3 regions of the Planococcus sp. PAMC 21323 genome follow, and region 3 is predicted to be linked to each of the others. Evidence: riboswitches for the same ligand, from Rfam matches in the RefSeq annotation. Region 3 holds a riboswitch; each other region holds the start of a gene.
The links. Region 3 has a riboswitch for cobalamin ahead of PLANO_RS12395 (ABC transporter substrate-binding protein). Riboswitches for the same ligand answer to the same signal wherever they lie in the genome.

Region 1 (7,933 bases), 440 kb from region 3:
AAAGAAATCCGATTTGGTGTCGTTCATCATATCATCACCAAATACTTGAATCCACGGCATTGGGTTGCTGCGCTCTTCGTATAAATTATCTAGTCCTAATTGACGTAAGCGTTTATTGGCCAAGTATTCAACATATCCTGTAAACTCTACCAAATCTAAGCCTTCAATGTCAGCTAAGATGTAATACGCCCATTCTTTTTCTAACTGCACAGCTTTATCTATCGTCGTATAAATGTATTGAATGTTTTCGTCTGTATTCAATTCTGGATTTTCCGTCAACATGATGCGGATAAACTGCGCGATAAAATACGCATGCTGCATTTCGTCGCGTTGAATATAGCTAATCATCGTGCTGGATTTCAACATTTTTTGCTGACGCGCTAAATGGTAGAAAAATGCGAATCCGGCATAGAAATAAATACCTTCTAAGTTAATAGAATTGACGCTTAGCTTAAACAAGTTTTGCGGCGTAGGATTTTGACGGAATTCCTCGTACGCATCCAAAATTAAATCGTTACGTTTTTGAACTACTGGATCGCTTTTTGCTTGATCAAAGCGTGCATTTTGTTCGCTTACGGATACGAGAGAACTTAAGATGTACGAATACGACTCTGTATGAACAGCTTCTTGTTGGGAAATGACCGCAAAGATCGCTTTAAAGCTCGAATCAGTGACGTAATCCATTGCTTGGCTCATTGTTGGTGTTTGCAAGCTATCAAGTGAGGCAAGTTGCGTATTAATGCGTAAAAAGACGTCTTTTTCTACGTCGCTTAAGCGGTCCCATTGCTTAATATCGTCTTGCATATTGATTTCTTGCGCTTTCCAGAAGTTAGCCAATAGCGCTTGATACAAATCGTACATTTGCGGATACGCAATATCGTTCCAATTTAACAAGCCCGAAGACTGGCCATTTAATACGCCAGTCGACTTGTTCGGATGTTCGGGATTTAATAATTTAATCTTTTTTAACGGTTCATGTATCGTCATGATCATTCTCCTTTAGCTTTGACATGCTTCGCATTCTTCAATTTCTGCTTGAGATGTACTGCGAACATAATAAGTCGTCTTCAAGTTTTGCTTCCATGCTTCTAAATGCAGCTCTAATAACTCTTTTGCTTTAATGGTGTGCGGCACATAAAAGTTAAAGCTGATCGATTGATCAATATGACGTTGACGCGCTGCATTTTGGCGTATGCTCCATTTTTGGTCGAGCACGTGACGCGAACGTCGGTAATATTCGTACGTGTTGTGGTCCAAGTCAGGAGCAGTCACTTTAAATTTGAAGTTCTTTTTCTCTTCGGCGTATTCTACTGCGTATAATGGATCGATGCCGTCTGTTGAACCACCGATTTTTGCAGTCGATGAGTTAGGCGCTACAGCCATCATCCAGCCGTTTCGAACGCCATTTTTAGCTACTTGCTGTTGCAAGCTGTTCCACCGCTCGCTCGTGTAGTTGCGGCGCTCAAAATACTCGCCTGTGTGCCATTCTGAACCTGAAAACTGACTAAATGCACCTTTTTCTTCCGCTAATTGCATAGAAGCTTGAATGGTTTGATACGCAATTTCTTCGTATAGCTTATCGGCAAATTCAACGGCTTTTTCGCTTTCCCAATGAATGCCTTCAAGCGCTAGTAAATGGTGCCATCCAAAAGTTCCTAAACCAATGGCGCGGTATTTTTTATTTGTTGCTTCAGCTTGTCCTACTGAAATCGTATTCAAGTCAATGACGTTATCAAGCATACGTGTTTGAATCGGCACTAAACGTTCTAATACGTCCGCTCCAACCGCTCTTGGCAAGTTGATCGATGACAAATTACAGACGACAAAATCACCAGGCTTACGGATCATGACAAGGTTGCCTTCGTCATCGGTATATTCTTTAACAATAGTCGTAGCTGACATATTTTGCATAATTTCGGTCCCCTTATTCAATTGAATTCGCTAAACTCAACCCGCATACTAGATGCAGCTGCATGTCGCCATGCAGAGTAGACTATATCATCACCCTTATATAATAAGGGTGCCCACCGTATCGGACCGCTTGGCCCTACTCTACTCGCTTCCGCATAATGCGTGCTTTCGATAGTCGTTCGGCATTTACTCTTTAATTATGAAGTAATCTGGAAAGTTTTTTGAATACATTCGGTTTCTCATACTATGGGTTGAAATTCCATGAGCACTAGCAGCTTTAGCAATACTCTCGTATTGAATATTACCTATTTGACATTTATAAGCACTAGTTTTGTTTGTAGGTCTGTTCACTTTTTCATAGAGTCTTTCATAATTCGGAAAATGATCTGAGCCTAAGCGATAATTAAGAGTTGTAGTTTTAATATTTAATATCTCCGCTGCCTCTTTACCCGATGAATACTCTACATTATCAATCATTACCACTCTAGAATTTGCTTTTCTAACAGATTCAATCATTTTTTGGCTTTTAGCTTTACCATATTGATGATTGCCTTCTCCAGACATCTGTTGAACTCTTTGCAGTCTTATTGATTCCTTATTTGGATTCATTGTAAAAATGTCGCCACCAATAGAAGTGAATTTAACATTGTAATAAGTTGGAGACTCGACTGCTTTATATAACAAAATATAGTATTCCTCCAACGCATTAAGTTCTTCAGCTGAATTAGCTTCTGCTAGAATGACCCTCGTAAAATTTTCCAACCCATATTTCTTAATTGCTCGCTTGAGATATAGACCCGACCCCATATACACTTTCCAATTATTCTTTCGCGTGTATATACATTTCCCAATATACTTCATGTTATTTACTTGATTAGTTGTTTCGTATATAAAGCCAAAAGGATTAACTATGCCTTCCACCTCATTTAGTTTTTCCTTATTATGCTTTATTACTTCTCAACATTCAAAATTAAAGAGATTTAGCACGGGATTGACTTCATTTAAAAGTGTTTCCCCGTTTAGATGGGTTTTCGACAGCCATTACTGACTGAAGGTGCTAAAAATTAACACAAATTACTGCAATAAATTGATGTCAGCCCGCGACCTCTTGTGTGCTTGTTCGGGTTTTGTCGATTGACTTCGTCCCGGTAAAACATATACGGCGTGCCCGTTTCTAATTGCGACACCATGATGCGCGCCATAATTTCCATTGCGCGGTAGGTTTTACGCGGCAATAACGGATGGTCGACTGCTTCTTGGTATTTTTCACTAAAGTATTTTACGTCTTTTTCATCGTAAAAATCTTCAAGTCCTAAGGCGTTGCCATTTTCATCTTTCCAGCCCATGACTTGTTTGACTTGGTGTGGACAGAAGGTGTGCCACTCACCAATACTGCGTCCGTTTTCGTCTTTATCTTGCAGACGCTCCATAAATAAATCGGGAAGCGATACACCTGTGAAAATATCATGTGCTTTACGGCGCTCGTCGCCATTATTGGTTTTCAAATCCAAGAAGCCGTTCATAATGTCTTTATGGAAGACGTCTAAGTAAATCGCGACGGCTCCTTGACGTTGACCTAATTGATCCACACTGACCGCTGTATCATTAAGCAAGCGAATCCACGGCACAACACCCGAAGAATTTCCTTTGAATTTTTTAATGTCCGAACCTAACGCCCGCACTTTTCCGTAATAAATACCGATGCCACCACCGTCTTTACTAAGGCGCGCGATATCCCAGTTGTTTAAATAAATGCCGTCTAATGAATCGTCCACTGTATCGATAAAGCATGACGACAATTGTCCAAAGCTTTTACCCGCATTTGATAAAGTTGGAGTCGCAACGGTCATATACAAATGACTCATTGCCCAATACGCTTCTTTAACTAGCTCTACACGACGATCTTTTGGTTCGTTTTGCATCAATGTCATGGCAATGACTAAAAAGCGCTCTTGCGGAAGTTCAAACAAACGCCCTTCATAGTCTTTAGCTAAATAACGGTCTGCCAACAAAAATAAGCCAATGTAATTAAACAATAAATCCCGCTCTGGATCGATTGCTTGTCCAAGTTCTGCGATTTCTTCTTGCGAATAACTAGACAATAAGTCTTTTGAGTAAATTCCAACTTGCGTCAGTTCTTGAACGAGCTTGTAAAAATCTCCGTACTTTTCAGAAGAAGTGTACCCGCGATGTTCTGCTGCTTTCTTATATAAATCACTCGCATACAATTCTGCCGCTACATAAGTCCAATCTGGTTGATCCATGGTGATGTGGTTGAGCGCGTAGAGTAAAGATTGTTCGCCTTTTGCTTGTTCGGCAAGTTCGCCTGCCCGCTCGAGTAACTCGCGTGTATCTAACCCATATACATCCGTAGCCCGTTCAAGCGCTTTTTCTACTGATGACATTTCAGCCGTCTCAATTTTCATCTTCATATCAGCACAACTCCTTTGAGTATTCATTTAATTGCATGCGTCGTTGTTTTCGTTCTTGTGCGCTATGGAATAATTTTTTCTCTGCATCGGTTTCAGGGATTACGCCTTTTACAGGGATTGGTTTGCCGTTACTGTCAACCGCGACCATCGTCAATATAGCTGTCGTTGTTAAACTGGTCACGCCCGTTTCAATTTGTTGGCATTCTGCTTTAACATAAACTTCCATCGACGTTCTTCCAGTCGAAATGACTACACCTTCTAAAATGAAAATGTCACCCACTTTAGCAGAAGATAAAAAGTTCACTGTGTCGATTGAAGCGGTTACGACCGCTTTGCCGCTATGTCTCATTGCGGTAATCGCCGCGATTTCGTCTATATATGCGAGTACCGTCCCTCCAAATATCGTTCCTAAATGATTGGTATCCGGTGGCAACACCAATTTTGTTTGGACGGTTCTCGCTACACCTGCAGCTAATGCTTCTGTCATAACTTCCATTCCTCCATCTCTATAACAAACAAAAAAACCCATCCTCTCAGGGAGGATGGGTTTGAAAACGCAGAATAGCAACTCAAGACAGCTAGAACTAGCTGCTTGCGCATCATTTCTTCGTTATCTCTCTCAACTCCCGGAGAAGATCATAAACTTGTAACGAAGACAGGTCTCCTGGCTCGTGCGTCATCCTCTGCTGTCTCCTTCCCGTCCATTGGACAGTGGATTGCGACAGCTCGTCAGCACTTACAGTTGCGGGTACAGCTCCGGCATTTTACCGAATTCCCTATTAAGCCTTTTCAGGCACCTTCGTTATCGATTTCTACTATATATAGTAATTTTTTATATTTAAACACTAAATATTGTATTCATAAACTATAAACCACTTTCACTAGTTTAACAAGTCGTTTCACAATTTCAAAGCATTTGGTGAAAAATTATATTTTTCCTACCGAACTTTTCACCATTTCTACATAAAAAAAGGATGCCCTTTTTGGACAACCTTTGAATTTCTATTTATGCATCGACCCATACAGAAGCTTTTTCTTTATCTGTTTTTGGTTCGTCCGCTTTTTTATTATTTTTGCTTGTATACGGTTTAAAACTCTTTGCTTTGTTTGCGCCAGATTTCCAGCGAGTCCAGCCTTTTTTACCAGTTCCTTGGCCCGTACCGCTCTTTGCTTTCGCTTTTGCTTTGCTCATTATAATCACTCCATTACTACTACGATGATGTACAGCTTATCACATCGCAACCGCTAGTGAAACAGAAACCTTCTCGTTACGAGCGAGTAAGTACTTTTTCGATGTCTTTTTTAAACGATTCTGGTGTATCTTTTGGAGAAAATCGAGAAACAATATTGCCATCTTGATCCACTAAAAATTTCGTGAAATTCCATTTGATGCCGCTTGTTAAAAACCCTTTCGTGTTGCTCGTTAAATAAGTAAACAACGGATGTGCATCTGCGCCGTTGACTTTTACTAAATCATGCATCGGGAAAGTCACACCGTATGTCATGCGGCAAGCTTCCTGTGCTTCTGCACCTGTAGCTTCTTCTTGCTTAAACTGGTTAGATGGAAATCCTAAAACAACCAATCCTTGTTCTTTATACTCGGCGTACATTTTTTCGAGTCCATCAAACTGATCGCGTAGCCCGCATTTTGTTGCTGTGTTAACAATTAACATGGCTTTGCCTTTGTATTCACTCAATGGATATACTTCGCCGTTTGGTTTTGGTACTTCAATATCATAAATATTCATCTTGCTCACTCCTCATTTACTAATTTATGACGCTCTTAAAAATTCATGGTTTTGAAGGCTGCGTTCAACTCTTTTAAATTAATCATTAATGTCATCGCATTTACGCCCATAAAATTACAGCTCTCAACTTTTTCAAAAACGGCTCTTTCGATAGCTGGTTGTTCTTTTCTCGCTTTTTCCGTTAACGAAATCACAAATGCACGTTTATCTTTTTCAGATTGTTGCTTTGTTAAATGACCGTTGTCTATCATCCGCTTAATAATTGGATTTAAGGTGCCTGTCCCAAGCCCTAATCGTTCCCCAATATCTTTTGACAATAACTCGTGCTCGTCCCAAAGAACGAGCAGTACTAAGTATTGCGAAAAAGTTAAGTTGAAAGGCTCTAATGCTCTTGCATACATTTTCGAAAAATTACTTGAAGCTTTATACACTTCAAAACATAATTGTTGCTCTAATTTCGTTGGGTTTGCCATTTACATCTCACCTATACTAATTATTATAAAACGGTTATTTCTACATCCACAGATCCTTGAATAGCTTTTGAATACGGGCAAGTTTTATGCGCTTTTTCGACGTATTGTTGTTTTAATTCTTCAGCAATACCAGTAATATCTACCACTAGTTTTATCGCTAGTTTCACGCCGCCATCTGCTTTGTCTCCTATCAACGCAACAGTTGCAGTCACTTCACTTTTCTCTATCTCTACTTTATCAGCTTCAAGCACCAATTCCAACGCACTGTTAAAGCATGCACTATAGCCAGCCGCAAAAAGTTGCTCTGGATTTGTTGCAGTTGTAGCAGAACCTCCGAGCGCTTGTGGTTTTGCTACGTCCATATAAAAAATATTGTCCGGAGAATATACCGCTCCGTCTCTTCCGCCTGTATTCGTCATTGTTGTTTCAAATAGTGTTTTCATTGTATGTAGTCCTCCATCCATTTATATCGTACACGACTTATAATAAACTATATCGTACACGATGTAAAAAGAACTGCTCATAGACTAAAAAAGCTTTCATTCTCTGTTCAGAAGAATAAAAGCTTTAGGTTAGAACTTATTAATAAACAAATGGGATTAATCTCGCGCGCTGCTTCATCCAAAGCTCATAATCTGGACCGAACTTTTCAATGAGCAAACGCTCTTCGTAATTGATGCGCCGAAGTAAGGCCCATACCATCGCAATGCCTCCTACAAGTGTGGCAACTAAGCTACCAAAGAATAAAGCCATGCCAAGCGTTATTAAAAACAATCCTGTATAAAGTGGGTGCCGTAGCTTCCGGTAAGGACCGGTACTAACTATTTTATCGCCCTCTCGAACTGTAACGTAACGTGTGAATTGTGATTTCAAGTGGATAATCCCCCAAAAACGTAAAAACACTCCTGTAGCAAGAAAGATGATTCCCACCACTTGTCCAACAAACGCTACCATTTGGAACGGCTGGAGTTCTTGTAACAAATACGCCAATAGAATAGTAGCGATTAATACACCAAAAATTGCAACAAACGTACGTTTTTCCAACGAATCTCCTTGACCAACTCCACGATTGCGAAAAATAATAAATTCACTCAACCAAAAAACGCTTATCGCTGTAAACATCCATTCCATGATCGTCATCGCTAAGTCCCAACTTCCTGTTTCTTTCCTTATATACTATAGAAAGCGATAAACGATTACTACTATTCTAAAACACAAAAGACAGTTAAGAACTCTTGTAATAAGAATTCTTGACTGCCTTCGCTTTATTCTTCCATCGAAGATATTTCAACTAACATCGCGGTAAACGCGATAAACACAACCATTAATGACAAAACCATAGTGAACATTGTCCCTCAACTCCTACCAC
Region 2 (7,933 bases), 960 kb from region 3:
AACAGATGCAATCGCTTTTTCGGCAAAACAACACAATAGTCGGATTACTGGAAACTTTTTCGTTGCAGCTGCTAGTGCGTTTTTGATAGCACTTTTTGGCTGGTCGTGGAAGCAAGCACGTCAAACAAAGCTCCAGGCAAAACCTAATACGGCTAAGTTTTATGTACCAAAACAAAAAATGAGTATTCCGGCAACGTTGTTCTTCACCACCTCTTCTATTTTAACGCCAGCTGTCACAGCAGCCGCTTTAATGGAACTGGTACGCAAAAAGAACATTGAGCAACTTTCTGAAGACACTTTTAAATTATTAAATCGTCGCACTGACTATGTACATGAAGAAAAGTTATTGGAATTGCTGTTTGATAAAACCGGTGATGGTGAAATTTTTGAAACAAAAGATCTTGAAAATTACACGAAAAATGAGTTAAATCACTCTTCTTATAACGATTCAATCTCTGCTTGGCGACAAAATGTTGCCGAAGAAGTCAGCCAGCATAATTTACACGACAAGCAAGTCTTTCTTCGAAGTGCTACTGGATTTATCGGCATAGCGCTATTTGCCGCTTCAATTTATTTCGGGTTATACGCGCTTTTCCCGTTAATGATTATCTCGATTATTAACGGTATTTTCTTTATCGCTTTTTGTTTTTACTCACCGATAACTTACGAAGGCCACGTAATCCGGGAAGAATGGAAACAGTTGCAAAAAGCAATGGAAAACTTAGAACAATCGCAATGGGATTTGTTGACGCAAGATGAAAAAATGCGAGCTTTTAGCTATCTTCTGGGAACAGAAGAAAAATCAGCAAACATAAAAACGCAGAGCTTTACAAATGCCTATAGCGATACGGCTTTTGCAAACTTTGGCTTGTTTTACAACCCTGTTCTGCTGACCGGGCTATTTCTTGCTGCGAATGCTCATACTACTGCATCAGCTAGTGGCGTGGACGCTATTACTGGTGGCGGTGGTATTGCTGGCGGTGGCGGCGGCTCTGGAGCATTTTAATCGTTACACGCAACGGCTGAGGATTTTCTTAGCCGTTTTTGTTTTGTTTGAGAGTTCTTAGGGAACTAAAAATCAAAAGACAATTTTAATAACTGGAGGAATTTTACTATGTTGACAAAAAACTCGGCTTTATTAACAAAAGACGATTTTACATTACGGACAGACTTGCCTGAATGGCTGTTAGCTGAATACAAAACCTTTCATGAAATCGTAACTGATAAAACCTTTCCTTGTTATTTTGGAATGAATGGCGAGTTAAAAGGTGAATTGCGATATGCTTATATTACTCAAGATGATTGGAGCAATTTACCAGCGGCTGTTGAGTCGTTCTTAACTATGTTTAACGACCCAAAACATAAACGTCATGGTTTATTTGTTTTTGTAGAACCGTTTGAAAAAGAAGTTGCACTCGACGCCTACCGAAAACAGTTTTGGGATATCCTACAATTTTTGCATGATGAAGATGATTCAGAATGGCCAGTAGACGCACCGCGTGACCCAGATCATTATTTATGGGATTTTACCTTTAAAGGCGAACCAATCTTTGTCTTTGGCAATACCCCTGCTTATAAACAGCGCAAAACGCGTGACCTTGGAAACGCCATGGTTCTAGGTTTTCAGCCTCGTCGTATTTTTGAAGGGTTGAAAGGCACTGAAAAAGGAGGCGTTATGTCACGTGAAAAAGTCCGTCAGCGAGTAGAAGCGTGGGATCACTTACCGACTCACCCCGATATAAGCCATTTTGGTGACCCTGATCACAACGAATGGAAACAGTTTTTTATTGGAGACGATAGCGAACCAATCAAAGGAAAATGTCCTTTTACCCATAAAGAGATGAAATAATATTTTACCTTAAACACAAAAGAGCCTTACCGGTATTAACGGTAAGGCTCTTTTGCTAAGAATAGACACTCTCATACTTACAAAGCACGCACTGTAGCTCTCTCAAATAGCTCGACATCTCGATTTACATGAAATGATTCCTGCTGATTGTAAATAACCAAATCAAATAATCGCTTGATAGCCTCTTGACCTAAATTTGCCAAACTATCAGATGTCCCAACTGACGTCAAAGCAAGCGCTGAATGTTGTGCCATTTCTGAATTCCCAATCCCAACGATGCTGATGTCATCCGGGATTTGATAACCTGCTTCCTTGTAAAAATCCATAAATTGTAAAGCTATTTCATCTGTAGCCGCTACAATTGCGGTGGGTTTTTTCTTCAAGGCTTGCAGGTTTTCAAATGCTTCAAATAAAGAAAACTTATCTAAGTTTGTTACCACTAATCTTTTTTTGCGGATTTTATAATTAGCTTCTTGTAAGGCTTGTACAAATCCAATAAAGCGATCTTTCGTAGATGGGCTGCTTAACGTACCACCTATCCAAGCAATTTCTAAATGACTAGCATTAATTAAGTGCGTAGTAGCCAAATAACCCGCTTCGATATCGTTCAGTCCAATAGAATGTTGGCTTGTTATACCACTTGAATTTAATGCAACAAACGGAATAGTTGAATCAATTAATTTCTCATGGGCTACTTTATCAAGTAAAGTAGAAATTATAATGATGCCATCTGGTTTGCTTGACAGCACAGTTTCATAAGTTTCAAGTTCACGAGATCTAGTAATAAAATGAATCGTTACTTGATAGCCTTGTTCTTGCGCAGTGCGAGTAATTGCAGGAATCGCATTTACATATATCGCATCATCTATTGCACTCACAATTAAGGTAATCGTTTTTGTTTTTACCATAGGAACCGCTATTTGTTCGAATGCCTCTGCTGAATAACCTAATTCATTCACAGCATTCATAACTCTTTCGTAAGTTGCTCTTTTAACCTGGTCAGGTTTATTCAAAACACGTGAAACTGTAGTTTGTGAGACTCCTGCATATTTCGCTACATCTGTAGTAGAAACCATTCTTACCAACCTACTTTCTTATTAATTTTTGTTACTACATATATTTGAGTAAAGTTATTCATTCGTCAACTATATCACAGCCATTCATTTCATGCACAATAAATATTCATAAAATAAATGAGTATGGTTATATTCATTTTGAAGGAGTTTTTTTATTCATGAATAAAAATAAGTACTTAAGTCGATTTTACACGAAACTGAACGTAGATATTAACATTGATACACTCGCTGAACTACAATCTCTTCATATGCAACATATTCCTTTTGAAAATTTGGATGTTATTCGCCGGACACCGATTTACTTGAATTTAGAAAGTATATATAAAAAAGTCGTTAATCGCCACCGTGGTGGATATTGTTATGAATTAAATGGTTTATTTCATTGGCTTTTGACCGAGCTTGGTTATAATGCAAAATTAGTAGCAGCTACCGTTCAGAAACCCGATGGTACATGGGCAAAAGCTGATACGCATGCTGCAATTATTGTAGACCTTAACGAGACATATTTAGTGGACGTGGGGTTTGGTGACTCAACTCTGTATCCAGTTTCACTAAGTGAGAGACCACATACAGATCATAGTGGGACATATCATATTGAATCTCGTGGAGACGGGTTTTATGATCTACTGCGTAACATTGATGACAATGAAAGAACGTTATATCGATTTTCTACTACAGAAAAACAACTTATCGATTTTCACGAAGGCTGTGTTTATAATCAAGTGTCGAAAAGCTCTACTTTTACACACGATGACTTAGTAACAATTGCCACTCCAAGAGGAAGAATTACGTTGTCTGGTACTCAATTCATTCAATCCGATAGAGATAAGAAATTAAAGAAGGATTTAACTGCTGAGGAAAAGCAACTTGTCCTCAAAACAGCATTTGGTATTTATCCAGAATCGTTAAATTAGTATATATTATTTTAGATTAAAAAAATCCACGCTTCTAAAGCGTGGATTTTTTAGGGTTATTTGAACACTTCTGGATAAACTGTTTTAGCGACTAGTTCAACGGCTTCCCCAATTCTTGGTCCAGGACGTGAGGTAATATCTGAATCTAGGTAAAAGACTTGATCGTTTTTGATCGCATCAATATCCCCCCAACCTTCTCGTGCTTTTATTTCTTCAATTGGATCTTCTGTATAAGATACGGTCGTAGTAATGGTTTTCGGGTTGCGCTTGATTACTTCCTCTTCCGAAATTTTTGGCCATCCTTCAAGGTCACCAAAAAGATTTTCCACATTCGCGTGATTCAAAATTTCTTGTTGGAAGGTTTTTTGACCTGTTGTGTAAAGTTCTGGAGAAGGACTAATTTCGAAATACAATTGTTTTTTCTCGTCAACTGCTTCTACTTTATTTTGCACTTCTTCAATTTGTTGCTGAATCGAGCGATTTAACTCTTCCCCTTTGTCCTCTAGACCCATAACGGTAGAGATTTGTTCAATATCACCATACACATCTTCAAAAGATTGAGCAGATTCGATAACAAAGACAGCTATTCCTGCAGTTTCTAATTCTTCGTATCCAGTAGGTGCACCTGTCGAGTACCCAATTACCACATCCGGTTCTAATTCAATAATACGTTCCGCATTAAAGACAACAGAGTCCGAAACGCGCTCAACTTCAGCCGCTTCTGCTGGATAATTATCGTAATCAGTCGCTCCAATTACTTTTTCGCCTGCTCCGATTTCATATAAAATTTCGGTATTACTTGGGATTAAAGATACAACTGTTTCTGGTACTGTTTCGAACGTTAATTCATTGTCTAAATCATCGATAACAGTATAACTTGTTTGTTTTTCAACTTCGGTTGCCGAATCTGTTTCTACTTCTTCCGTTACATCAGATTGACAAGCTCCTAGCGTTAAAGCAATTGTTCCAATCGTTAAATACTTGAATAATGAAATTTTCATCATTTATTGGCCACTTCTTTCTTTTTAGGTCTTGTTGGATAAGATTTACTAACAAAAGGTATTTCTTCAATACCTTGATATTGATTAATATATACGGCCATTGTAAAAAGGACATTAGCTAAAAGGTGAGTATAATTGAACAAAATTTCCGGTACATCTCGTTCTAAACTCACTATGTGTAACGCACGTACTGACTTTTTGGCTTCACTTCGACAAACATGCAACACACACGCGGCATGAGTACCTTGAGGTAAAACAAAATTGCCGATTTTATCTTTTGTGCAGTTTACATAATAATCATACATATTACTTAGTTGGTTTAAATCATCTTCTTGGATGGCTATTTTGCCACGTACAGAGCCATTTAAATGATAGACTTTCGGTTGAAGTATTTGTAAATCTCGCTGTACTACAGTTATGTCTTTAGTTAAGGATAGTGCTTCTCCAATACGTGTGGTCAAGGAATCCGTTCTAATTTCAAAATCTACTGTAGACGCGGCTTCACGCATAAATGGATAGCAAAGATACCTCATGTCTTTTTTCATCTCTTCACCTCACTTTTGTTTGGTGAAAATCGCTGCATTGAACGCTCTCGAAAACAACAAAAAGCCGCCCTCAAAAGAGGACGGCGGCATAGCTATTTAAAGACATATTTTATCAGTCAAAAATAGAAACGTTGCCGTATGATCCTCTTATCTTCCGAAGAGTAAAAATACGTTCAAAAAAAGGTAGGTCTCCTGGCTTGTGCGTTGTTTTACTTTAAGAACCTTCCCATTTAGTTAACCTAAACAGTGGCATTTTCTTATTTCATACGCACTTACAGTTGCGGAAACAGCCTCGGAATTTAACCGAGTTCCCTGTTATGCTGACGAAGCAGCACCTTTTTTCTGCATGATTATTCACTTGCTTTCAGTGTATCATATTTCATAAGACAAAAGACATACAGGAAATCATTTATTCCTGATCTATCAACAATTTTATCTTCCTCGGTTCTGCAAAAACAATTCGTTTATGCCACCTGAAATAGGTAGCGTGTTCGGGAGATACCGATATTTTCATCCCTTTTCTTAAGCGGTAGATTGGAAACTGATCTTCTGGAATCTTCTTAGAGATATGAAGTCGTCCTCCACCGGTAAAAGCAATATGTCCGGCAGAATACAATGCGCTATGGTTGGCGCAAAGCACTACCCCATTATAGGGGTCTAGTCGTTCGACATCAGAGCTGTCTTTCCATGGTTTAGCATGCGTTGCTCGCAATACATCACTAATTGCTATTCCACAAAGCGGACACTCTCCATTCCAAAGTGGCAATAAACTTTCTCTGAATTGCTGTTTGCCTCTACGCATCTTTGTTTTAATTTCAAGTTCGGCTTCCGCGATTAAGCTGAGTAACGGATTGTACTCAGTTTTTTTAATCACTTCCATCGATAATTCCAATTGTTCTACTTCTACCGTAAAAATGTTTAACGAACTAATCAATTCTAAAAACTTTATTGCCAATTCTTCGTTACATGGATATAAATAACCCGAGTTTCCACCAGCATCTTCTTGGAACGCTGAATATTTTACCGGCAATAAAGGTTCGATTTCTTTAAAGAACGCTTTAATCGGTAATGGATTTTCTAATTCTCGGTAAACCGTGTAAGCTATGAACGCCTCTTCATAGCCTCTAGATTGATCTTCGAGTTTTTTTAGTTTAGCCCCTTTTATACAATCCTCACGTACGCGACTAATGGCAACGACAAATCCTTTAACATAATGAAAGACAAGATCGCCTTTTTTCACTTCTTGCATTCGATTCCATGAATGTGGAACCATCCCGGACTTATCTACCTGAGGTGTCCAAAGCACACCGGCATTCTGTTCAGCATGATAAGTCTCTCCTTGCATAACGATAAAACTATTCATAACTGCCTCCTAATAATGGTCATACTTTATTTACTTTATATGTAGTAAAATCTATTATGCTATAGTAGTTTACACTTTCTATTTTAACCTAAATATTAAACTTATGCTTTCTCAAATCTTTAGTCAAAAAAAACAACCACTTGAATCAGTGGCTGTTTTTATGCTTCGATCGCTTCTATTTGCGTTACTTCATCAAAAATCGTAACTTGATTTCTACCGCTCCGCTTGGATTGGAACAACGCCTTATCTGCTTCACCAATAAGTTGGTCTAAGGTTTTATCCGCTGAGCTTAAGCTAACTCCCAAGGAAACCGTCAAATTCCCTTTTGGTTGTAATTGTTGTCCATCAAATGGATATTTTTCGATAGCTGAGCGAACTTTATCTGCTATTTCTAAGGTTATGTCCTCACCAAATGGCTGAGTAATACATAGTATAAATTCCTCTCCACCATAACGTGCTACATAGTCATTTGGACGAATATTGTCTTTCATCAATTGACCAATTGAGCGTAAGACAGTATCCCCTTTTTGATGACCATGTGTATCGTTATAGGTTTTAAAAGAGTCAACATCTAACATAATAATAGCCAGTGGAACATCTTTAGAAATCAACTTTTGAATTTCTGCTCTGAAAAAACGCATATTGGGCAGCTGTGTCAGTGGATCTTGATTAGAGTTAATCTCCAGTTCTTTTCGTAACAAGATATGATGAATTTCGCCATTTGACATTAAGCCCATTACGAGTACAGCTATAGCAGCGAATGCAGACATTAACAATATAATAGATAGCGGTGCCGGCGTAGAAACAAACATAAAGATAGATTTCACTACCTCAAAGACTAAGAGACCTATCATCATTCGTTTAATATCAAGTACTGCAAAAAACTTGTTCGTTTTTAGCTTGTTGCGAAATAAACTTCCCACTAAGACTGGTAAAACAATTGACTGCAAAATTCCGATTATCACTGTTGGACCACCAAGAGATAGGCGATAAATAGATGGGAAAATTGCAGATAATATCCCTAGTTTCCAGCCGCCTACATAAGAAATAAAATAAAGTGCTACTTCTCGCAAATCAAGCCTCATACCCATATAAAAATAAGGTTTGTACATAACTGAAAATGTCAAAAAGCTAGTAAATGCAACAATTAATAACATCAGTCGCTTTGATTCAGTCAATTCAGGG
Region 3 (7,933 bases):
AATCGTTGGAGACGGATTCATGCACATTGCTGAATCAGACAACGAATACGACGTAATTATGGTAGATTCAACAGAACCTGTCGGACCGGCTGTAAACTTATTTTCTAAAGGCTTTTATGCAGGGATTTCAAAAGCATTAAAAGAAGACGGTATTTTTGTCGCGCAATCGGATAACCCATGGTTTAAAGCAGATTTGATCAAGCAAGTTCAAAGTGATGTAAAAGAAATCTTCCCTATCACGAACTTGTATTTGGCGAACATCCCAACATACCCAAGCGGTTTGTGGGCGTTCACAATTGGTTCGAAAAAGTATAACCCATTAGAAGTACCAGCAGAACGTTTCCATGAAGTCGACACGAAATACTACACGCCAGAGTTGCACAACGCTGCGTTTGTTTTACCGAAATTCGTGAAAGACTTAACAGGAGAATAAAAAATGAGATTTGATGAAACATATTCAGGAAAAGTATTTATCAAAAGCCATCCGAATTACGAAGAATCAAAAGCCGTTCTTTACGGCATGCCGATGGACTGGACAGTTAGTTACCGTCCAGGATCTCGTTTTGGCCCGAACAAAATTCGCGAGGTTTCAATTGGGCTAGAAGAATATAGCCCGTACCTTGACCGCGAACTAGGAGACGTGCTGTTTTTTGATGCAGGCGATATTCCTTTGCCATTCGGTAATCCGGAAAAAAGCTTAACGGAAATCGAAACGTATGTACACACACTTTTAGCCGACGAAAAAATTCCAATGGGTATGGGTGGCGAGCATTTAGTGTCATTACCTGTAATGAAAGCAGTCGCGAGCAAATACGACGACCTGGCAATCATTCACTTTGATGCGCACACAGACCTTCGTGAAAACTATGAAGGTGAAGAATATTCGCATTCGACACCGATCCGCAAAATCGCAGATCACATTGGACCAGAGAATGTTTATTCATTCGGGATTCGTTCAGGAATGAAAGAAGAATTCGACTGGGCTAAAGAAAACGGCATGCACATTTCAAAATTTGAAGTGCTTGAGCCGTTAAAAGAAGTACTGCCAACGCTTGAAGGGCGTAACGTTTACGTGACAATTGATATGGATGTATTAGACCCTGCACATGCACCAGGCACTGGCACAGTCGATGCAGGCGGTATCACGTCTCGCGAACTACTTGCATCTATTCATGCAATTGCAGCGTCAGGCGTTAACGTTGTTGGGTTTGACCTTGTTGAACTAGCACCCGTTTACGATCATTCCGATCAAACGGCAAACACAGCAAGCAAGCTAATGCGCGAAATGATATTAGGGTGGATTAAATAAGAAAAGCGGCAGCGGCCGTGTAGATTCGACGGGCGTAAGACGCTCTGGCGAAGCGGCGTATTTCCAGCCGCACAGCTAGAGTGACTTACGACCCTAGAATCTGGCCGTTGGAGCTAGACAATAAGAAAAGCGGCAGCGGCCGTGTAGATTCGACGGGCGTAAGACGCTCTGGCGAAGCGGCGTATTTCCAGCCGCACAGCTAGAGTGACTTACGACCCTAGAATCTGGCCGCTGGAGCTAGACAATAAGAAAAGCGGATGCGTATTTTATTAAACACCTAAAATCTTTAAAAGTCGGTCTGGGAAATCCAGTCCGACTTTTTTTCGCTAAATCCTGAAATTAGAATCTTCTCTCTAAAAACGATAAGATTATAGAAACGAGCTAGCTGAAAGAGGTGCTGACGATGCAATTGTATAAATGGACAGGTCCACAAGATCAAGCTGAAGCCTTAGTAGAAAGTTTGTCGAATGCGCAGCTGACTCTCTTGAAAAACACTGACGAAGCTGTACTGCTTTATGAAACAGACGGAGGTCCAGGATTAAAAGCCTCTGAAGCGTATGAAGTATTGAATGCGGTAGGGGATTTTGCTGATGGTTACTACGCGGTATTTAACAATATTCCCGTTACAGACGAAGGTCGTGAGCTTTTTGAATCACGTTTTCAAAATAGAGCGGGCATGGTAGAAAAAGAACCAGGATTCGCAGCAATTCGTGTATTGCGACCACTTGATTCGGATGTTTACATTATCCTCACGTTATGGGATGACAAACAAGCATTCATTGATTGGCAACAGTCTCAAGCCTATGGACATGCGCACGCAAAACGCGGGACTAAAGAAGGCATCGATAAACGTCCAAATATTTTCCCTCGTTCTTCTTTTGTGACCAGTTATACGAAGTAAATACAACACTGCCCTCAAGCAAGTTATAAAATGGTCTCCTTTATTAGGAGGCTTTTTTCGTCTTACCTAAGCAGGATTTTAAGTATGCGTTTAGTAATAGGCAATAAGAGATATAGATGGAGTAAGCAATTATCCTGAAAGGAGAGTGACTTATGCATGAGTTTGATGAAGTGTTCATACAAGTATTGGTTTTATTGGCCATTGCGATAACGGTCGTCGGCATCGCTAGAAAAGTAAAGCAGCCTGATACAATCGCATTAGTTTTAGTTGGGCTATTACTTGGTACCACCAGTTTTCCATTTCCTTTTATAGATCAGGCGGAACAATTTATTACCCAGTCAGAAGTTTTTCAAGTCATTATCATTTCACTATTTTTACCGATCTTACTTGGGGATGCTACTTTGAAATTGCCCTTTCATCACTTATATAAACGAAAAGAAACGGTAATTGGTCTTGCTTTAGGTGGGACGTTCATCTCATTTGTACTTATTGGTTTTTCAACTCACTTTTTATTAGGTCTTCCTTTAGCAGTCGCTTTTACGTTTGCGGCGTTAATGAGTGCAACCGATCCAATCAGTGTCTTATCGATTTTCAAATCGGCAGGCGTTTCAGAAAAGCTGTCAACGATTATGGAAGGTGAATCACTTTTTAATGATGGAATTGCGATCGTTCTATTTCAAATTGCATCTGTTTATTTATTAACTTATATTGATATGGGGTGGGCAGGATTAGGCAGTGGCGTGTTACTATTTCTTCGTTTTGCTGTAGGAGGAATATTGGTCGGCGTCATTCTTGGATACTTATTTTCACAAATTCTTCGTTTTTATGACGATTATCCTTTTGAAATTGCCATATCTGCATTATTGTTTTTCGGCAGCTATTTTATCGCAGAACATATTCACGTATCAGGAATCATCGCTGTAGTGGCAGGAGGATTTGTTTTTAATGATTACGGCGCTAGAATTGGAATGTCCGAGTTAACGAAAAATGCGATCAATACCTTTTGGGACGTGATTACACTTATTGCGAACTCGTTAATTTTCTTGATTGTCGGATTAGAAATTCGCAATATCGATTTTTCTGGACAATATGTAATTATTGTATTGGCCATTGTTATCGTCTTAGTGGCGAGAGTTGTAGCGCTATTTTTCAGTACGATGCCAGCCAAAGATTTAAATCGAAAAGAGCGGATTTTATTAAACTGGGGCGGATTAAAAGGGAGTTTATCCATTGCCTTAGCATTAAGTCTACCGGCAAGTTTTGACGGACGTGAAACGATTTTAATCCTAACGTTTGCGGTCGTTCTGTTTTCTCTCGTCATCCAAGGGTTAACCATTAAACCATTGATCAAACTATTAGGACTGCAATCAAAATAAAAACAGTAATGCCAATAAAATTAAACCGATCCTGTAATAATAGGGTCGGTTTTTTTCTGTATCAATTGTCGAATTTCTTAACTCTTGGCGTTCAGATAAAAAGAACTGGCGTAAACAATGAGTGCTGTATTGAAAAAGGCGGGTGAATCGGGCTATAATGAGAAGGTTATTATTTGATGGGGAGGCGGAGAGACATGCAAAAGACAGTGGAAATAAAACTGACAACGACGATCCGTCAGCCGGATATGGAAGAACAAGTAATGGTGTTGGAATCTCGAGGAACATTGACGGAGAAAAACCAGCTGCGCTATTTGCAGTATGCCGAGCAGCAAGACGACCTTGAAATTCGGACGACAGTTAAACTTCAAGAAAATGAAGCAGTGATTATGAGAAGCGGCGGCTTGCAGATGCGGCTCCCTTTTTTATTACATAAAGAACAAACCGGCAATCTAACAAATGAACAAGGGTCATTTATGTTGACGACAAAAGCGCATGAGCTTTCTGTCAGCGATACGCGGTTTATGGTTCGTTACGATTTATCGTTAGGTTCAGATCCTGTCGGGGAATACGAAATGGAAATACAATTTATGGAGGTTAAATAATGAATGCAGTAGAACAAGTTCAACACGCCATTAAAACGGCATTTGCAGAAGCAATCGAAAAAGCAGAATTAACAACAGAGGCTGTTGAAGTACAGTTAGAATCGCCAAGAGATAAAACAAACGGTGACTATGCTACGAATATTGCGATGCAGTTAACACGTTTGGCGAAAAAGCCACCTCGTGCGATTGCAGAAGCGATTGTAGCAAATCTTGATAAAGATGCAGCAAACATTCAAACAGTAGATATTGCTGGACCAGGATTTATCAACATTACGATCAAAAAAGATTATTTGCAGGACGTTGTCAAAACGGTGCTAGAGCAAAAAGAAGACTATGGTCGTTCAACAGCTGGTGCTAATGAGCGTATACAAGTCGAGTTTGTTTCGGCTAACCCAACTGGTGACCTGCATTTAGGGCATGCACGTGGATCTTCAGTTGGCGATTCGCTTTGCAATATTTTAGACTTAGCGGGCTATGATGTGTCTCGTGAATATTATATTAACGATGCCGGTAACCAAATTAACAATTTGGCGTTATCTATTGAAGCGCGTTATTTTGAAGCGTTAGGTAAAGGCGACAGCATGCCGGAAGACGGCTATCGCGGACAAGATATTAAAGATATCGCAGAAGCATTAGTACAAGAGCACGGGGATAAATTTGTCAGCATGACGCATGAAGAGCGCTTTGAAACGTTCCGTCAACACGGTTTGAAAGTAGAATTAGCTAAATTGCAGCATGATTTAGCGAACTTCCGCGTTGAGTTTGATGAATGGTACCCAGAATCATCACTATACAAAAACGGTAAAATTGACGAAGCTCTAGCTAAACTTCGTGAAAATGGTCATGTCTTTGAAGAAGAAGGCGCTACTTGGTTCCGTTCAACAACATTTGGCGATGACAAAGATCGCGTATTGATTAAAAATGATGGCACATACACATACTTAATGCCAGATATCGCTTACCATGAAGATAAATTGCAACGTGGTTTTAGTAAGTTGATCAACGTTTGGGGTGCTGATCACCATGGCTATATTCCACGGATGAAAGCAGCGATCGAAGCACTTGGTTATGACCGTGAAACGCTTGAAGTTAGCATTATTCAAATGGTGCAATTGTATAAAGACGGCGAAAAAATGAAGATGAGCAAGCGTACTGGTAAAGCGGTAACGATGCGCGAGCTAGTCGAACTCGTCGGATTAGACGCTGTGCGTTATTTCTTCGCAATGCGTTCAGGTGATTCGCATATGGACTTTGATTTGGATTTGGCTGTTTCTCAGTCAAACGAAAATCCAGTTTATTATTCGCAATATGCGCATGCGCGTATTAGTTCGATCTTGCGTCAAGCTGAAGAGCAAGGTTTGCTAGCTTCAGAAGAGCATTTGAATTTATTGACTTCAGAAAAAGAAATTGATGTCTTGAAAAAGATCGGTGATTTCCCACAAGTCATTGCAGATGCAGCAAAACAACGTGCACCTCATCGCATTACAACGTATATCCAAGAGCTAGCGTCAAATTTCCATAGCTTCTACAATGCCAATAAAGTATTGGATGCATCAAATGTCGAGATGACAAGTGCTCGTTTAGCATTGATCACGGCTGTGAAAACAACATTAGCGAATGCATTAAAAACAGTAGGCGTCGAAGCTCCTGAAAAAATGTAAGCAAAAGCTAAACAATTGCGTGTATAATAAAACCAAGAAACAGAACTTAATAGCAATTCATAAAGGTGCTTATGTCTAAGAACATGAGTTAAAAGGGAAGCCGGTTCGATTCCGGCGCGGTCCCGCCACTGTACGTGAGAGGAATTTGCAATATGCCACTGAAGCAACGCTTTGGGAAGGAGCAAAAACCAACGATCACAAGCCAGGAGACCTGCCTTTATGTCAACACACTCATATGCCTGCGAGGAAAGGCTGGATGCGCATGCTTTTTTATGGCGTCCTTTCAATCCCTCGCAGAACTTTGCGGGGGATTTTGTTTTGGATTCGTTTTGGGTCGTTCACAAATAAGGGACCGTCTGCAAAGATTTTCTATAACAAGAACACTATACTCTAGGGGGATTTTATTGATGAACAAGTTATGGAAGTTTGGGGCAACAGCAGGATTAGCAGCAGTTTTAATGGCAGGATGCGGAGAAACAGCAGCTCCGGAAAAAGAAGTCGAAACACCAGCAGAACCACCAACTGAAGTTGCGGAAGTTGAGTTTCCGGTAACAATAACAGATGCTGTAGGCAATGAAGTTGTCATTGACGAAGAGCCTGGAGCCATTGTTTCAATGATTCCATCTAATACAGAAATTGCTTATGAGCTAGGATTGGGCGATAAAATCGTTGGCGTATCGGAATATGACAACTACCCAGAAGAAACAGCTGACGTTGAAAAAATCGGCGGACAAGAATTCAATGTTGAAAAAATCATTGGCCTTCAACCAGACTTAGTTTTAGCACACGAATCAGGATTAGGTGTGGGCGATGCCGGACTGCAACAATTACGTGATGCCGGTCTTGATGTATTTGTTGTTCAAAATGTAGAGAGCTTTGATGAAGTTTACGATTCGATTACGACAATCGGACAAGCAACAGGTAGCATGGAAAGAGCGGAAAATATTGTCTCGGAAATGGAAGCTCAAGTAGCCTCGATTGAAGAGTTGGCAGCAACAGTTGAAGAACCAAAAACGGTCTTTTTAGAAGTCGGCAGTCAACCGGATATTTACACAACAGGTAGCGGGACGTTCATGGACGAAATGTTAACGTTGATTAATGCAGAAAACGTTGCTGGCGACTTAGAAGGATGGGTTATTATGGACCCAGAAGCAATCGTTGCAGCAAATCCAGACGTCATTATTACAACCGAAGGCGCTTATGTTGAAGATGCAGTCGGTCAAATCAAGTCTCGTGGTGGCTTTGCAGAAGTAACAGCAGTTAAAGAGGAAGCGGTTTACAGCTTAGATTCAGATATGCTCACTCGTTCTGGCCCACGTTTAACAGCGGGACTAATGGAAATGGCACAGGCAGTATATCCTGATGTATTCAATGAGTAAAAATATACTAGCGTATAGCGTCTCGCTATTTCTGTTAGTGGGAGCGGTATTGTTAGGTGTTACGGTCGGAACGGTATCTATATCACCGGTGGTGCTATGGAATCCTTCATTCGATGAAGCGGCTGCCAATATTTTATGGAATATTCGTATGCCACGTGTGGTTTTAGCAGGACTTGTTGGAGCCGCGTTAGCGATTGCTGGCGCAGCTTTTCAAGGGCTTTTGAAAAATCCATTGGCCGATCCTTACACCCTGGGAGTGTCTTCCGGTGCCTCAGTCGGCGCTGTGATGACGCTCTTTTTTGGTATCTCTATCCCGTTTTTAGGGCCATTCACTTTACCGGTTATGAGCATGATCGGCGCATTACTGACGATGTTTGCTGTTGTCAGTTTTGCGAGATTGGTGGATCGCTCGATGAAAATGGAAACCGTGATTTTAACAGGTATTATATTTAGTTCTTTTCTTGGATCGATTATTTCGTTGATGATTGCCTTAACCGGTGAAGAATTACGTCAAATAATTGGTTGGTTACTCGGAAGCGTCTCAATGCGTGGGTGGCCATATGTGCGAATGGCATTGCCTTTCGTCTTGATTGGCTCATTTGTATTATGGCTCAAACGTCGTGAATTGAACGCGATGTTGTTTGGTGAAGAACGTGCGCAACATCTCGGTGTAGATGTGAAAAAAAGCAAAATGACGATTTTAAT

Region 1: another riboswitch for cobalamin. It lies ahead of PLANO_RS14585 (acyl-CoA thioesterase); the one in region 3 lies ahead of PLANO_RS12395 (ABC transporter substrate-binding protein).
Region 2: another riboswitch for cobalamin. It lies ahead of PLANO_RS07865 (hypothetical protein); the one in region 3 lies ahead of PLANO_RS12395 (ABC transporter substrate-binding protein).

What each region holds. Positions count from the first base shown of each region.
Region 1 is NZ_CP009129.1:2,955,595-2,963,527, forward strand. Features, by position in the region: gene PLANO_RS14565 (ribonucleotide-diphosphate reductase subunit beta) at 1-987, opposite strand, end outside; partial or broken gene PLANO_RS14570 (ribonucleoside-diphosphate reductase subunit alpha) at 1,000-1,929, opposite strand; gene PLANO_RS15730 (hypothetical protein) at 2,098-2,832, opposite strand; partial or broken gene PLANO_RS14580 (ribonucleotide reductase N-terminal alpha domain-containing protein) at 2,979-4,343, opposite strand; gene PLANO_RS14585 (acyl-CoA thioesterase) at 4,345-4,830, opposite strand; cobalamin riboswitch at 4,981-5,159, opposite strand; partial or broken gene PLANO_RS14590 (DUF3934 family protein) at 5,404-5,535, opposite strand; gene PLANO_RS14595 (glutathione peroxidase) at 5,612-6,091, opposite strand; gene PLANO_RS14600 (MarR family winged helix-turn-helix transcriptional regulator) at 6,127-6,564, opposite strand; gene PLANO_RS14605 (organic hydroperoxide resistance protein) at 6,588-7,007, opposite strand; gene PLANO_RS14610 (methyltransferase family protein) at 7,147-7,704, opposite strand; gene PLANO_RS14615 (b(o/a)3-type cytochrome-c oxidase subunit 1) at 7,927-7,933, opposite strand, start outside.
Region 2 is NZ_CP009129.1:1,556,606-1,564,538, forward strand. Features, by position in the region: gene PLANO_RS07840 (DUF2207 domain-containing protein) at 1-1,006, shown strand, start outside; gene PLANO_RS07845 (YqcI/YcgG family protein) at 1,115-1,849, shown strand; gene PLANO_RS07850 (LacI family DNA-binding transcriptional regulator) at 1,927-2,925, opposite strand; gene PLANO_RS07855 (arylamine N-acetyltransferase family protein) at 3,084-3,839, shown strand; gene PLANO_RS07860 (ABC transporter substrate-binding protein) at 3,896-4,843, opposite strand; gene PLANO_RS07865 (hypothetical protein) at 4,840-5,385, opposite strand; cobalamin riboswitch at 5,551-5,740, opposite strand; gene PLANO_RS07870 (HNH endonuclease) at 5,795-6,748, opposite strand; gene PLANO_RS07875 (GGDEF domain-containing protein) at 6,907-7,933, opposite strand, start outside.
Region 3 is NZ_CP009129.1:2,511,674-2,519,606, reverse strand. Features, by position in the region: gene speE (spermidine synthase) at 1-433, shown strand, start outside; gene speB (agmatinase) at 437-1,309, shown strand; gene PLANO_RS12415 (antibiotic biosynthesis monooxygenase family protein) at 1,713-2,210, shown strand; gene PLANO_RS12410 (cation:proton antiporter) at 2,363-3,586, shown strand; gene PLANO_RS12405 (YwiB family protein) at 3,781-4,188, shown strand; gene argS (arginine--tRNA ligase) at 4,188-5,849, shown strand; cobalamin riboswitch at 5,896-6,082, shown strand; gene PLANO_RS12395 (ABC transporter substrate-binding protein) at 6,257-7,228, shown strand; gene PLANO_RS12390 (FecCD family ABC transporter permease) at 7,221-7,933, shown strand, end outside.